Regions from separate parts of the Arthrobacter sp. KBS0703 genome, predicted to be linked through region 1. Evidence: riboswitches for the same ligand, from Rfam matches in the RefSeq annotation. Region 1 holds a riboswitch; each other region holds the start of a gene.
The links. Region 1 has a riboswitch for S-adenosylmethionine ahead of B1A87_RS11680 (homoserine O-acetyltransferase). Riboswitches for the same ligand answer to the same signal wherever they lie in the genome.
Positions count from the first base shown of each region.

Region 1 (4,401 bases):
CAGCTGGGCATTTAGCTGCCCGATGTCTGTGAGGAAGCCGTCGTGGCCGATCGGCGCCTCGATCACATGGACGTCGACGTCGCCGGGCAGCGCTTCGGCGAGCTCGCGGGACTGGGCCGGGAAGTACAGCCGGTCCGTGTCGACGGCGGCGACGAAAAACTCGGCGGTGGTCCTGGACAGCGTTTCCTTCAGGGTTCCGCGCCCGCGGCAGATGTCGTGGCTCATCAGTGTTTCCGTGATGGCGATATAGCTGTTGGCATCAAAACGCCGCACAAGCTTGCTGCCCTGGTGGTCCAGGTAGCTTTCCACCTGGTACCGGCCGCGGACCCCCAGGGATTCGGCCTCCAGCGGCGCCTCGGAGGTCTGGGCGTTCCTGCCGAACCGGAAATCGAATTCGTAGGCGGAACGGTACGTGATGTGCGCGATCCGCCGGGCCAGTGCCAGCCCCGCCTCGGGCAGCGGGCCGCCGTAGTAGTCCCCGCCGTTGAAGTTGGGGTCCTGCCTGATTGCGAGAGTCTGCGCTTGGGCGAAGGCGATCTGTTCGGCGGTGCTGTTGGCCCCTACCGCTATAACGCCGCAGCGGCGCACGCGCTCCGGGTAGGTGACGGCCCACTCGAGGGCGCGGGCCCCGCCCATGGAACCGCCCAGCACCGCGAACCAGCTGCTGATGCCCAGCTGGTCCGCGAGCCGCGCCTCGGCCGCGGTGGAATCCCGCAGCGTCACGAGCGGGAAGCGTGATCCCCACGGCTTGCCGTCCGGCGCGGCCGACGACGGCCCCGTGGATCCGTAGCAGCCGCCGACGATGTTGATGGACACCACGAAGAACCGGTCCGTATCAGCCGGGGCACCCGGGCCGGCCAGCTGCTCCCACCAGCCTTCTTCATTTCCGCTCCCCCGCGTGACGTGAGTACTCCCCGTGAGGGCATGCTGGACGAGGATGGCATTGGAGCCGTCCTCGTTCAGAGTTCCCCAGGTTTCGTAGGCAAGGGTCACGTCCGGAAGGAATCCGCCCGCTTCAAGCTCCAGGCTGCCGATGTTGACGTATTGCACAGTGCCGTCCGGGACTTCGGTGCGGGTGACGGAAATCGTCATAGGTAAACCTCTTCTACGCGCTTGCCTGCCGACGACTGACCGGCAGGCCAGGTCTTCACCCGGGGCACCCCGCCGCGGAAGGAGGGTTGCCGGCCAGCAAGCCGGGGCTGTTGCTGGCACTCATGACCTAGGCCAAGTTTACGAAACACGTCGCCGCCTGCGCGAAGATTGTGACGGTTGTGTGACTCCCGGCCGCGCCGCGGCCTTGGGAGTGCACACCTTAGGCGCCCTTGGCCGCCCGGAATCCGGCGTCGAGATCGGCCAGGATGTCATCGATGTGCTCGAGGCCGGTTATACGTGCCGCGGTACAGGCTGGGGCTGGCCACGACGCGGTCAGTACCCACTGAACGCGCCTGGCATTATGACGAACTTCGTCGAAATCCGGACATCCCACCACGGTTAGGATCCCCTTAGCTGAGAGCCCCGTCACAAAATGCCAAGATGATGGCATGCGCATGGATCACGTCTCTTACGCCTGTGAACACGATGGCCTGGCTGCCACCACCGAACGTATCTCCTCTGCCCTCGGCGTCGAAGCCGTGAAGGGCGGAGTGCATCCCCGGTTTGGGACCCGGAACATGATTATCCCGCTCGCGGGGCACAAGTATTTGGAAGTTGTGGAAGTGCTGGACCACCCGGCGTCGGACAAGGCCCCCTTCGGGCAGGCTGTCCGTGCCCGGTCCGCTGCCGGCGGCGGCTGGATGGGCTGGTGCGTCGAAGTGGACGACCTCGCCCCGTTCGAGACGCGACTGGGGCGGGCCGCCGTCAACGGCAACCGCAAATTCCCGGACGGCCGCGAGCTGGTATGGAAGCAGATCGGCATCCTCGGACTCATCGCCGATCCGCAGGTTCCGTACATGCTCAAGTGGGAGGGCGATCCTTCCCTTCACCCGTCCAACGCCTATGACAGCAACGTCAAGATGTCCAGCCTCACCATCGCCGGGTCCGCTGAACGGGTCACCGAGTGGCTCGGCGAGCCGGTCGAAAAGCCCCTGGAGGATGTCGCCGTCAATTGGGTGGCTCCGCACGGAACGCCGGGGATCCTGTCCGTCACCTTCGAAACCGCAGCGGGCGCCGTCACCATCTGACGTCCTCTTCACCTCCGGCAGCACGCCGGCTCCGGCAGCGTGGCCGGGCCCGGCAGCATGCTGCCCCTACGCTTCGGCCGCCATCAGCGGGTGCCAACGACGTCACCCACCGATGGCGGCCGAATTACTTTCATCCCAAGCCCACGGCCTTGCCGAAGAGGCTGAATCCGACGAATGCCACGATGTCCAGCAGCGCGTGGGCAATGACGAGCGGCATCACCCGGCGGGTTTTGGTGTAGATCCAGGCAAACACCACGCCCATGACGGCATTCCCGATGAACGGCCCGAACCCCTGGTACAGGTGGTAGCTGCCGCGGAGCATGGAGCTCGCAAAAATGGCCAGCGGCGTGGACCAGCCGAACTTGCCGAAACGGTCAAGAAGGTAGCCCACCACAATGACTTCCTCCAGAATGGCGTGGCGCATGGCGGAGAGGATCAGCACGGGGATGGTCCACCAGTAGGCGTCCAGGGCGCTGGGGATGATCGCCGTCGTGATGCCCAGGGCCCGCCCCGCTGCATACAGACCCAGCGAGGGGACGCCGATCAGGGCTGCCAGGCCCAGGCCCTGCAGCAGGTCCCGTCCCGGGCGGGCAAAGTTGAAGCCGAGCTTTTGGAAGGCCGAGCCGGAGTCGTAGCCCACTCCTGCCTTCGTCTGGCGCTGCTCCGTCATGAAGTAGATGACGAGCAGGACCGGCACCAGGGCAAAGATGATGTCCAGCAGCTGGTACGTCAGGTCGAAATATTCGCGCGTGCTTTGCGAACGGTTCAGGGTGGACGTGCCCTGGGCCAGGGGCGCGCGCGTCATCTTGTCCAGCAGCTGGACCACCGAATACACGGCCGACTGCCCCAGGGACAGCCCCAGGACTATCCAGACTTCAATGCGCAGCCGACGGCGGGAAGGAACCAACATGCTCCTATCTTGCCTGCAGTTGCTGGTACTTTCCTGTTTGGGTCCGGCCCCGCCTCATGGGGGGCGGCCGGCCCTGCGCCGGGAGTCTGGCCCTATGCTGGGGAACTATGAGTGCGCCCGGGAAAATCATCATGATCCGGCACGGCCAGTCCGCCGCCAACGCCGACACCTCCATCTACAACCGGGTGCCCGACTACCGGATTCCGCTGACGGACCTGGGCCTGGAGCAGGCCAAGGCCGCCGGCGAGCGCATCCGGCGCGAACTGGACGGCCGCGAGGTGAGCGTCTACGTCTCGCCGTACCTGCGGGCGTACCAGACCCTTGAGGCGCTGAACCTGGGGTCCCTCACCGAACGCGTGATCGAAGAGCCCCGGCTCCGCGAGCAGGACTGGGCCAACTTCCAGATTTCCGGCGACATCGAAGACCAGAAGGAGCTGCGCAACGCCTACGGGCACTTCTTCTACCGGTTCCGGGAAGGCGAATCCGGTTCGGACGTCTATGACCGCATTTCGTCGTTCATGGAGACGCTCTACCGCCACTGGTCAAAGCCCAGCTACTCCCCCAACACCCTGTTGGTCACGCACGGGCTGACCATGCGGCTGTTCTGCATGCGCTGGTTCCACTGGTCCGTTGAATACTTCGAGTCGCTGAACAACCCGGAGAACGCGGAGGTCCGCATGCTGGTCCGCACCGAGCTCGGCAAGTATGAACTGGACAAGCCCTTCACCCAGTGGGTTGAGCGCCGCGTGGACGAGACCGTGCTCGACGCGCCGCCCGTGGTCTTCTAGGGGCCGCCGGTCTTAGGGGCCCCCGGTCTTCTGGCGGCCGCCTTCAGCGCTGGCCCGCGGTCAGAGCGTCCTGGTCCGCGGCGTCTCGGGCGCCACGATCACCTCGGTGCCCCGGGCTTCGAAGGCCGCCTTGTCCGCCGCGGAAATGCCGGAATCGGTGATCAGCCGGGTGAACTCGTAGCCGTCCATGGTGGCGAAGGCGCGGCGGCCCACCTTGGACGAATCCGCGATGACGTAGGACTCGCTGGCACGGCTGGCCAGCAGAGCGTTGACGGAGGCCTCGCCCTCGCCGGTGTTGGTGGGGCCCACCTCTGCATCAATGCCGTTGACGCCGATGAACGCGATGTCCAGCACCACCTTCTGCATGATGATGTCCGTGTACGGCCCCACCAGCTCGTAGGACCGCGGGTTGAGGACGCCGCCGGTCACCATGACCTTGATGTTGGGCCGCACGGCCAGCTGCGAGGCGATGTTGATGGCGTTGGTGACCACCGTCAGCGTCGGCTGGTTGGACGGCGAGTTG
Region 1 is NZ_MVDG02000001.1:2,472,442-2,476,842, forward strand. Features, by position in the region: gene B1A87_RS11680 (homoserine O-acetyltransferase) at 1-1,092, opposite strand, end outside; SAM riboswitch class IV at 1,105-1,220, opposite strand; partial or broken gene B1A87_RS25005 (O-acetyl-L-homoserine sulfhydrolase) at 1,313-1,381, opposite strand; gene B1A87_RS11690 (VOC family protein) at 1,542-2,180, shown strand; gene B1A87_RS11695 (CPBP family intramembrane glutamic endopeptidase) at 2,311-3,090, opposite strand; gene B1A87_RS11700 (histidine phosphatase family protein) at 3,198-3,878, shown strand; gene B1A87_RS11705 (DeoR/GlpR family DNA-binding transcription regulator) at 3,939-4,401, opposite strand, start outside.

Region 2 (4,401 bases), 1.6 Mb from region 1:
TCGACAACTACCGGCATCTCGACTTCCCCGTCATCATCAGCCGCACAGCCGACTCGGCGGCGTCGGGCATCGACGCCCGGTCCGACGACGGCCTGTCCGCCCGGCTCGACGTTGAGGCGGTTTCGCAGCTCCGCGCCTACCTGGACGGCAAGGTCACGGTGATGCTGGGCCACTCCGGCGTCGGCAAATCCACCATGGTCAACGCCCTGACCGGGGCGGAAAGGGCCACCGGCGGCGTCAACGCCGTCACGGGCCGCGGCCGGCACACGTCGTCGTCGGCCCTCGCACTCAAGCTGGCCGATGCCCCCACCGGAAGCTGGATCATCGACACCCCCGGCATCCGTTCCTTCGGCCTGGCGCACGTCGACCCGGACCGGATCCTCCATTCGTTCCCCGACCTGTCTCTTATACACATCTAGATGTGTATAAGAGACAGGTGTAGGCCTCCTGGACGAGGTCTGCAAACACGATGCCACGGCCGTCAACTGCGGCGTGGACGCCTGGGTCTCCACCGGCCACGCGGGCCCCTCCGGAGCTGCCCGGCTCGCGTCATTGCGCCGCCTGCTGGGCACAGATCCCCGCATGGAAGCGCAGGAAACCAAGGAACTCGGCAGCGTCGGCTAGGCTCCCCGCCGCCGCCAGCAGCCGGACATCCCCGCCCCGCCGGGCCTTTGGCGGTAGTTTGGAACCATGACCCAACCCGCTTCGAGCTACAACGATGACCTGCGACTGGCCCATGTGCTGGCGGACTCCGTCGACGACCAGACCATGAGCCGGTTCAAGGCGCTTGACCTTCAGATAGAAACCAAGCCAGATCTGACGCCGGTCACCGATGCTGACAAGGCCGCCGAGGAGTCCATCCGCGGCCAGCTGTCCCGTTCCCGCCCCCGCGATGCCGTCCTCGGCGAGGAGTTCGGCAGTTCCGGCCACGGCTCCCGGCGCTGGATCATTGATCCCATCGACGGAACCAAGAACTTCGTCCGCGGGGTTCCGGTCTGGGCCACGCTGATTGCGCTCGTCGATGAGGGCGAGCCCGTCGTGGGCGTGGTCAGCGCCCCGGCACTCGGCAAGCGCTGGTGGGCCGCCAAGGGGGCAGGCGCCTACATGGGCCGTTCGCTGGCCGCCGCCACCCGCCTCAAGGTCTCCAACGTCTCAAAGCTGTCGGACGCCTCGCTGTCATATTCCAGCCTCGGCGGCTGGAAGGAACGGGGCAACCTGGACGAGTTCCTGGGCCTTACCGAGGACGTGTGGCGGACGCGCGCCTTCGGTGATTTCTGGTCGTACTGCCTGGTCGCTGAAGGCGCTGTCGACATCGCCTGCGAGCCGGAACTGAACCTGTATGACATGGCCGCCCTGGTGCCCATCGTTACGGAAGCTGGCGGCCGCTTCACCTCGCTGGAAGGCACCGACGGCCCGTTCGGCGGCAACGCCCTGGCCACGAACTCCATCCTCCATTCTGAGGTCCTCAAGCGCCTCAATCCGCAGCTGGATGATCTGCTCTAGGCCGCTTCCGGATCCTTCGGCAGAAAATATTACGACGGCGGGCGCCCCCTCAGGGAGGCGTCCGCCGTCGTATATTCGGCAATTCCGGCGATTCAACTCCTCTGTAACAAACGGCTTAATATTCGCGTCCGCCTTTTTCATCGCCAGCCGGGATGTCCTAGGCTCGTAACAGGTCACGAGTGCCAGCGCTAAACCCCGGTTTGCTGGCCGGCAACCCTCCATTCGCGGTGGGGTGCCCCGGGTGACGACCAGGCCGGTCCGGAACGGACCCGGCAAGCGCGGATCCCCGTCACAAGGGGTCCTGTCAGAGCGAGGTCCCATGACGACTGCAATCTTCCCTTCCAACACCGGCACCGGGCTGCTTGACGACCGCTTTGCCGCTGCCGGCCGGCCCCTGGCCGCGGTCACCGGAGCCGAGATCCAGGCGCCGCTGATCCAAGGCGGGCACGTCCGCTACGCCAACCTCGACTACGGAGCGTCCGCGCCGGCGCTTTCCGTCGTCTCGGCGTATCTGAACGAGATCCTGCCCTTCTACGCCAGCGTGCACCGGGGCGCCGGCTACGCGTCGCAGATCAGCACCTGTCTCTTATACACATCTAGATGTGTATAAGAGACAGCCCGGAACATCGTCCGCGAGTTCGTCGGCGGCCGCGCGGACGACTCTGTGATCTTCACCCGGAACACCACCGATTCCCTGAACCTGCTGGCCGGCTGCCTGCCGGTCGTGGACCACCACCACACCGGGGAGGTCCTTTACCTCGACATCGAGCACCACGCCAACCTGCTGCCGTGGCAGGGTGTGCCGCACCGCAGCGTCGTGGCGTCCGAAACGATCGAGGGCACCATCGCAGCCCTGCGCGCCGAACTGGAGCACGGCGACGTCAGCCTCCTGGCCGTCACCGGCGCGTCCAACGTCACCGGCGAAATCCTGCCCATCCGCCGCCTCGCGGCGCTTGCCCACGAGTTCGGCGCCAGGATCGCCGTGGATGCGGCGCAGCTCGCGCCGCACCGCCGCATCAACATCTCAGCGGACGACGTCGACTACCTCGCCTTTTCGGGTCACAAGCTCTACGCGCCGTTCGGTGCCGGCGTGCTGGTGGGACGGCCGGACTGGCTCGACGCCGGAACACCCCACCTCGCCGGCGGCGGCGCCGTCAGCGAGGCCAGGCTCGACGGCGTCAGCTGGGCCACCGGCCCCGCGCGCCACGAGGGCGGCTCCCCCAACGTCCTGGGCGCGGCCACGCTTGCCCGGGCCACCCAGGTGGTCGCGGCGCTGGACCAGGAGCGCTGGCATGCGCATGAGGCTGCCATCCGGTCCTTCCTCGTCGAGGGGCTGCAGAAGATCGACGGCGTCACCGTCCACCAGATTTTCTCCGACACCGACCCGGACACGGACACGATCGGCGTGGTCAACTTCTCCGTGGCGGCTACGACGCCGGGCTGGTGGCCGCTTACCTGTCCGCCGAGCACGGCGTGGGACTCCGGGACGGCCGCTTCTGCGCCCACCCGCTCCTCAAGCGCCTCGGCCTCCCGTCCGGTTCCCTGCGTGCGAGCTTCGGGGTGGGTTCGCGGCTCGAGGACGCCCAGCGCCTGCTGGCGGGCATCGACGAGCTCCGCCGGACCGGCCTCGGCTGGGACTACGTGGTGGACTCCGGCCGCTGGGTTCCGGCCAATGACACCCGCACTTACCCGGACTGGGCACCGAATACGCCGGGTACCGCCGGAGCGGCCCCGTGCACGCAGGACTGACGCCGGCAAATGCGGCCGGCAGCTCCATGCGGTAAATTCGAAGGGTAAATTTTCGGCATGGGCTAAGGAGACTGCACGTGGCACGGGGTGGTCCCAAACTCGATCACGGGCGGCGGCAGGAGCTCGGGCACAGCTTTCAGGACGGCGGCGAGCACTACCACCGCGTCCGCCCCGGCTACCCTGCTGACTCCGCGGATTGGCTCATTCCCGCCGGCTCCCTCACGGCCGCGGACCTGGGCGCCGGCACCGGCAAGTTCACCACGCTCCTGGTGGAACGCGGCCTCGCTGTCACCGCTGTGGACCCCTCGCCGGACATGCTCGGCCAGCTCCGCGCCGACCTCCCTTCGGTGGCGGCGCTGGAAGGGACCGCAGAGAACACCGGACTGCCCGCGGCTGCCTTCGACGTCGTCACGGTCGCCCAGGCATGGCACTGGTGCGATCCCCTGCTGGCCAGCGCCGAGATCGCGCGAATCCTGAAAACTGGCGGCGTTCTCGGCCTGATCTGGAACCAGCTGGACACCTCCGTGCCCTGGGTCCACCGGCTCTCCCGCATCATGCATGCAGGGGATGTCCACAAGCCTGACTTCCGTCCCCGGATAGGCCCGGAGTTCACCGGACTGGCAAGCCACCTGACCCGGTGGGAGGATCCGGTCACACCGGGCGACGTCCTTGAGCTGGTCAAGTCGCGCAGCTACTATCTTCGGGCGAACGACGCCACCCGGGCCAAGGTCACCGGCAACCTCGACTGGTACCTCCACGAACATCTGGGGCACGCAGAAGGCGAGCAACTGCTCCTGCCCTACCTCACCCAGACATGGCGGGCAGCGAAGGCATGATGGCGCACCGGCACCGGGTAGGCTTGGATCCGTGAAGACCAGCACGCCCTCCTCCTCGATCGAGGACTACGTCAAGGTCATCTATTCCTTCACGGAGTGGCAGGACAAGCCCATTACGTCCACCCAGCTGGCACAGCGCCTTGGCGTCGCCAACTCCTCGGTCTCCGAGATGGTGCGCAAGCTCAAGGACCAGGGCCTGGTGCTGCACAAGCCGTACAGCGCCATCACGCTAACGGCAGAGGGCGTCCGGCTGGCTCTCTCCATGGTGCGCCGGCACCGGCTCATTGAAACGTACCTCGTGCAGGACCTGGGC
Region 2 is NZ_MVDG02000001.1:910,556-914,956, reverse strand. Features, by position in the region: partial or broken gene B1A87_RS04300 (ribosome small subunit-dependent GTPase A) at 1-624, shown strand, start outside; gene hisN (histidinol-phosphatase) at 691-1,503, shown strand; SAM riboswitch class IV at 1,675-1,788, shown strand; partial or broken gene B1A87_RS04290 (aminotransferase class V-fold PLP-dependent enzyme) at 1,823-3,252, shown strand; gene B1A87_RS04285 (class I SAM-dependent methyltransferase) at 3,330-4,088, shown strand; gene B1A87_RS04280 (metal-dependent transcriptional regulator) at 4,120-4,401, shown strand, end outside.
Region 2: linked by a shared signal. The riboswitch ahead of B1A87_RS04290 (aminotransferase class V-fold PLP-dependent enzyme) and the one ahead of B1A87_RS11680 (homoserine O-acetyltransferase) in region 1 are both predicted to bind S-adenosylmethionine.

Region 3 (4,401 bases), 1.8 Mb from region 1:
GGACCGGACTTGGCGAAGTGGTCCAGGGTGCCCTGGTTGCTGTTGGTGGTGAGCTCCGGGAGCGGTGCGTCGAGGTCGAACTGCTTGAAATCGATCACGGAGAGGTAGGAGATGGAGTTGAGCTGGCTGTCGATGTCCCGCTGCGTGAGCTCCCGGCGCGCGGCCCGGAGCTCCTCAGCCTCGGCCCGGGATCCCACCACCGTGGGTTTGAGGACGAAGAGGACCTTGACGTCGTCGGGGTTCCGGCCGGCGGCCGCGGCCTCGGAGCGGATGGAGTCGCGGTACGCCTTCATGCCGTCGGCACCGCGGGCCAGGGCGATCGCCACGTCCGCGTTGCCTCCGGCGAAGGCCTTGCCCCGCGGGGAGGCGCCGGCCTGCACCAGCACGGGCTCCTCCGGCAGCGGTGCCGTGTTCAGCGGGCCGCGGACCTTGAAGAACTCGCCGCTGTGGTTGATGGGGTGGACCCTTGTATGGTCCGCGAAGATCCCGGCCCCGGCGTCCTCCACGATGGCGTCCGGCGCCCAGCTGCGCCAGAGCTTCCGCACGACGTCCACAAACTCCTCCGCCTTCTCGTACCGGAGGTCGTGTTCGATCTGCTGGTCCAGGCCGAAGTTCTGCGCGGCCAGGTCGCTGCCCGAGGTCACGACGTTCCAGCCGAGCTGCCCGTTGGAGAGGTGCTGCAGCGTGGCCAGGAGCCGGGCCGCGGTGAACGGCGGGTAGAAGGAGGCGCTGACGGTGGGCACGATCCCGAGGTGCTCCGTGGCGGACAGCAGGTACGGCACCAGCGCGAGCGGATCGTGCTTCGGGGCAAAGGACGCCTGCGCCAGGGACACCTCGGCACTGCCGCCGTACGTGTCCGGCACCGTGAGGGAGTCCTCGATGATGAACAGGTCCAGGCCCGCCCGCTCGAACTCCCGCACGGCGTGCTGGTACAGCGCGGGTTTCTTCCAGTCGTATCCGATCCCGTAGCCCGGCGTCCCCCAGCCCTGGACTCCGAAACCGTGGCCCACAAACCATCCAAAGTGCAGCATGGGACTGACTGTATTGCGGTTCGACTCGTTCACTGTTGCCTGGTTTCATCCGGCGTTACGGTGGTTCATCTCCCGTCATTATCCTCCCGGGCGGCGGCATTGTTACCGCGACGCGGGGTCACTTACGGCCGCTTCCGCAGCCTCGATTGGGCCGTAAGTGACCCCGCGTTGCTGTTTGATGCGTTACGCAACATGACGACGACGGCGGTGCGCGCCGCCGTCGTCGGTGTTACGTTTTTGGGGAGTAATGAGAACCGGCGCCAAGCCCTGACTGGCCGGTCGGCAACCCTCCCTTTCGCGGCGGGGTGCCTCAGGTGAATACTCGGCATATCGACCACTTCGAGCTGCAAGCGTGAGAGAAGGAGATCCGTCATGACGGACGCCCCCGCCGGCACAACCCTGCCGTCCCCGCAGGACCAACCTGAGGAAAAACTGTCCTACCGCCTGATCACGGGCCCGGACGACCGCACCTTCTGTGAGCGCATCTCCACGGCCCTGGCGGAGGGGTACGTGCTGCACGGCAGCCCCGCCGCCGCGTACAACGGCATCAATGTGATCGTGGCGCAGGCCCTTGTGCTGCCCGCCGCCATCGCCAGCGCCGACGCCGCGGTGGCCACGGCCGTGGACCGGCTGGACTCGGACGACGACCTCAACGCCGAAGCATTCGAGGGGCACGCATGAGCTACGCCGGAGACCTGACCCCGCCGGATGCGTGGGCCAAGCTGGAGCAGGGCGCCATATTGGTGGACGTCCGCACCGAGGGCGAGTGGGCCCACATCGGCATTCCGGACACCAAGGCCACGGAGAACGACCCGCTGTTCATCCAGTGGACCTTCCCCGGCGGCATCCCCAACCGCGACTTCATCGAGCAGCTTAAGCAGCAGGCCCCCGAGGACACCGCGGTGGAGCTCATCTTCCTGTGCCGTTCGGGCCAGCGCTCCATCGCCGCCGCCATCGCCGCCACGCAGGCCGGCTTCACGGCCTACAACGTCCTTGAGGGTTTCGAGGGCGAGCCGGACCGCTACGGCGAGCGCACCGTCAACGGCTGGAAGAACCGCGGCCTGCCAACGAACGTGGGAAAGAACTAAGTGACCTTCAATCAAGACGCCGCAGGCTGGAGCCCGGAGACCCAGGCCGTCCGCGGCGGGCTGGACCGTACCAACTTCCAGGAAACCACGGAGCCCGTGTTCCTGAACTCCGGGTTCGTTTATGAATCCGCCGCCGCCGCCGAGCGCGCCTTCACCGGCGAGGACGAACGCTTCGTCTATTCCCGCTACGGCAACCCGTCCGTGGCCACCTTCCAGGAGCGTCTGCGCCTGCTGGAGGGCACCGAAGCGTGCTTTGCGACGGCGTCCGGCATGTCCGCCGTGTTCACCGCCCTCGGCGCGCTGCTCGCCGCCGGGGACCGCGTGGTGGCGGCCCGCTCGCTGTTCGGCTCCTGCTTCGTGATCCTCAACGAGATCCTGCCGCGCTGGGGCGTGGAGACGGTGTTCGTTGACGGACCGGACCTGGACCAGTGGCGCGAGGCCCTCTCGGGGCCCACCACGGCCGTGTTCTTCGAATCGCCGTCGAACCCCATGCAGGAGATCGTGGACATCGCCGCGGTCAGCGAACTGGCCCATGCCGCGGGAGCCACCGTCGTCGTCGACAACGTCTTTGCCACCCCGCTGCTCCAGCGCTGCGGCGAGCTCGGCGCGGACGTGATCGTCTACTCCGGCACCAAGCACATCGACGGCCAGGGCCGGGTCCTGGGCGGGGCGATCCTGGGCACCAAGGAATTCATCGACGGACCGGTCAAGCAGCTCATGCGCCACACGGGGCCAGCCCTGTCCGCGTTCAACGCCTGGGTGCTCACCAAGGGCCTGGAAACCATGGCCCTGCGCGTGAACCACTCGTCGGCCACAGCGCTGCGCCTCGCCGAATGGCTCGAGGACCAGCCCGCTGTCAGCTGGGTCAAGTACCCGCTGCTGAAGTCCCACCCGCAGTACGAGCTGGCCGCGAAGCAGATGAAGGCCGGCGGCACCGTGCTCACGCTGGAACTCGCGACGACGGCCGGCCAGTCCGGCAAGGCCGCCGCCTTCGCGCTGCTGGATGCCCTGAAGATCATCGACATCTCCAACAACCTGGGCGACGCCAAGTCCCTTATCACCCACCCCGCCACAACGACGCACCGGGCCATGGGCCCGGAGGGCCGGGCGGCCATCGGCCTCAGCGACGGCGTGGTGCGCCTGTCGGTGGGGCTGGAGGATCCCGAGGACCTGATCGGTGACCTGGAGCAGGCACTCAAGCAGATCTAACGAGAATGGCACGGCGTAACGCCAGGCCGACCGGTTTTACTTAGGTAAGCCTTAACTAATAAAATCTTCCGGGTGACCACACAGCTCGATTTCGAGCGGGTGTCCTTTGCCTCGGATCTTGCGAGCCACGGGGACAGGCCCGCCATCCTCGCCGGCGACTTCGCCCTGACCTACCGGGAGCTTGCCGACCGCGTCGATGCCCTCGCGCTCCGGCTCGGCACCGAGCGGCGCCTGGTGGCGTTGGCCGCCGCCAACGACGTCGATTCGCTGATCGCCTACCTGGCGGCCCTAGTCTCCGGCCACCCGCTGATCCTCCTGCCGGAGGACAAACCCGCAGCCCTGGACTCCATCGTTGCGGCCTACGAGCCCGACGTCATTCTGCGCTCCGGAGACGGGCAGCCCGTGCTGGAGGAGCGCCGCCCCGGCACCCGGCACGAGCTGCACCCGGACCTTGCGCTCATGCTCAGCACGTCCGGCTCCACGGGCTCCCCCAAACTGGTGCGCCTGTCCCACGCCAACCTGCAGGCCAACGCGGAGTCCATTGCCGGGTACCTGAACATCGGCCCGGATGACCGCGCGGCCACGACCCTGCCGATGTCGTACTGCTACGGGCTGTCCGTGATCAACAGCCACCTGCTCCGCGGGGCAGGCCTGGTGCTCACGGACCTGTCCGTGGTTGATCCGTGCTTCTGGGAACTGTTCCGCAGCCGCCGGGCGACGTCATTCGCGGCCGTTCCCTACACCTTTGAGCTGCTGGAACGGGTCGCCTTCGCTGAGATGGATCTCCCCAGCCTGCGCTACGTGACCCAGGCCGGCGGCCGCCTCGCACCCGAGATGGTGCAAAGCTACGCCGGGCTCGGCCGCCGGCGCGGCTGGGAACTCTTCGTGATGTACGGCCAGACGGAGGCCACGGCCCGGATGGCCTACCTTCCTCCCGATCTGGCAGCCACGGTCCCGGGTTCCATCGGCGTTCCCGTGCCCGGCGGGGCGTTCCGCATCGACCCCGTGCCCGGCCTGGAGCACGGCGAACTCGTCTACACCGGACCCAACGTCATGCTCGGGTACGCCGAGAG
Region 3 is NZ_MVDG02000001.1:4,265,668-4,270,068, reverse strand. Features, by position in the region: gene B1A87_RS19805 (NtaA/DmoA family FMN-dependent monooxygenase) at 1-1,031, opposite strand, end outside; SAM riboswitch class IV at 1,275-1,390, shown strand; gene B1A87_RS19800 (DUF1737 domain-containing protein) at 1,404-1,712, shown strand; gene B1A87_RS19795 (rhodanese-like domain-containing protein) at 1,709-2,119, shown strand; gene B1A87_RS19790 (O-succinylhomoserine sulfhydrylase) at 2,120-3,328, shown strand; partial or broken gene B1A87_RS25120 (AMP-binding protein) at 3,401-4,401, shown strand, end outside.
Region 3: linked by a shared signal. The riboswitch ahead of B1A87_RS19800 (DUF1737 domain-containing protein) and the one ahead of B1A87_RS11680 (homoserine O-acetyltransferase) in region 1 are both predicted to bind S-adenosylmethionine.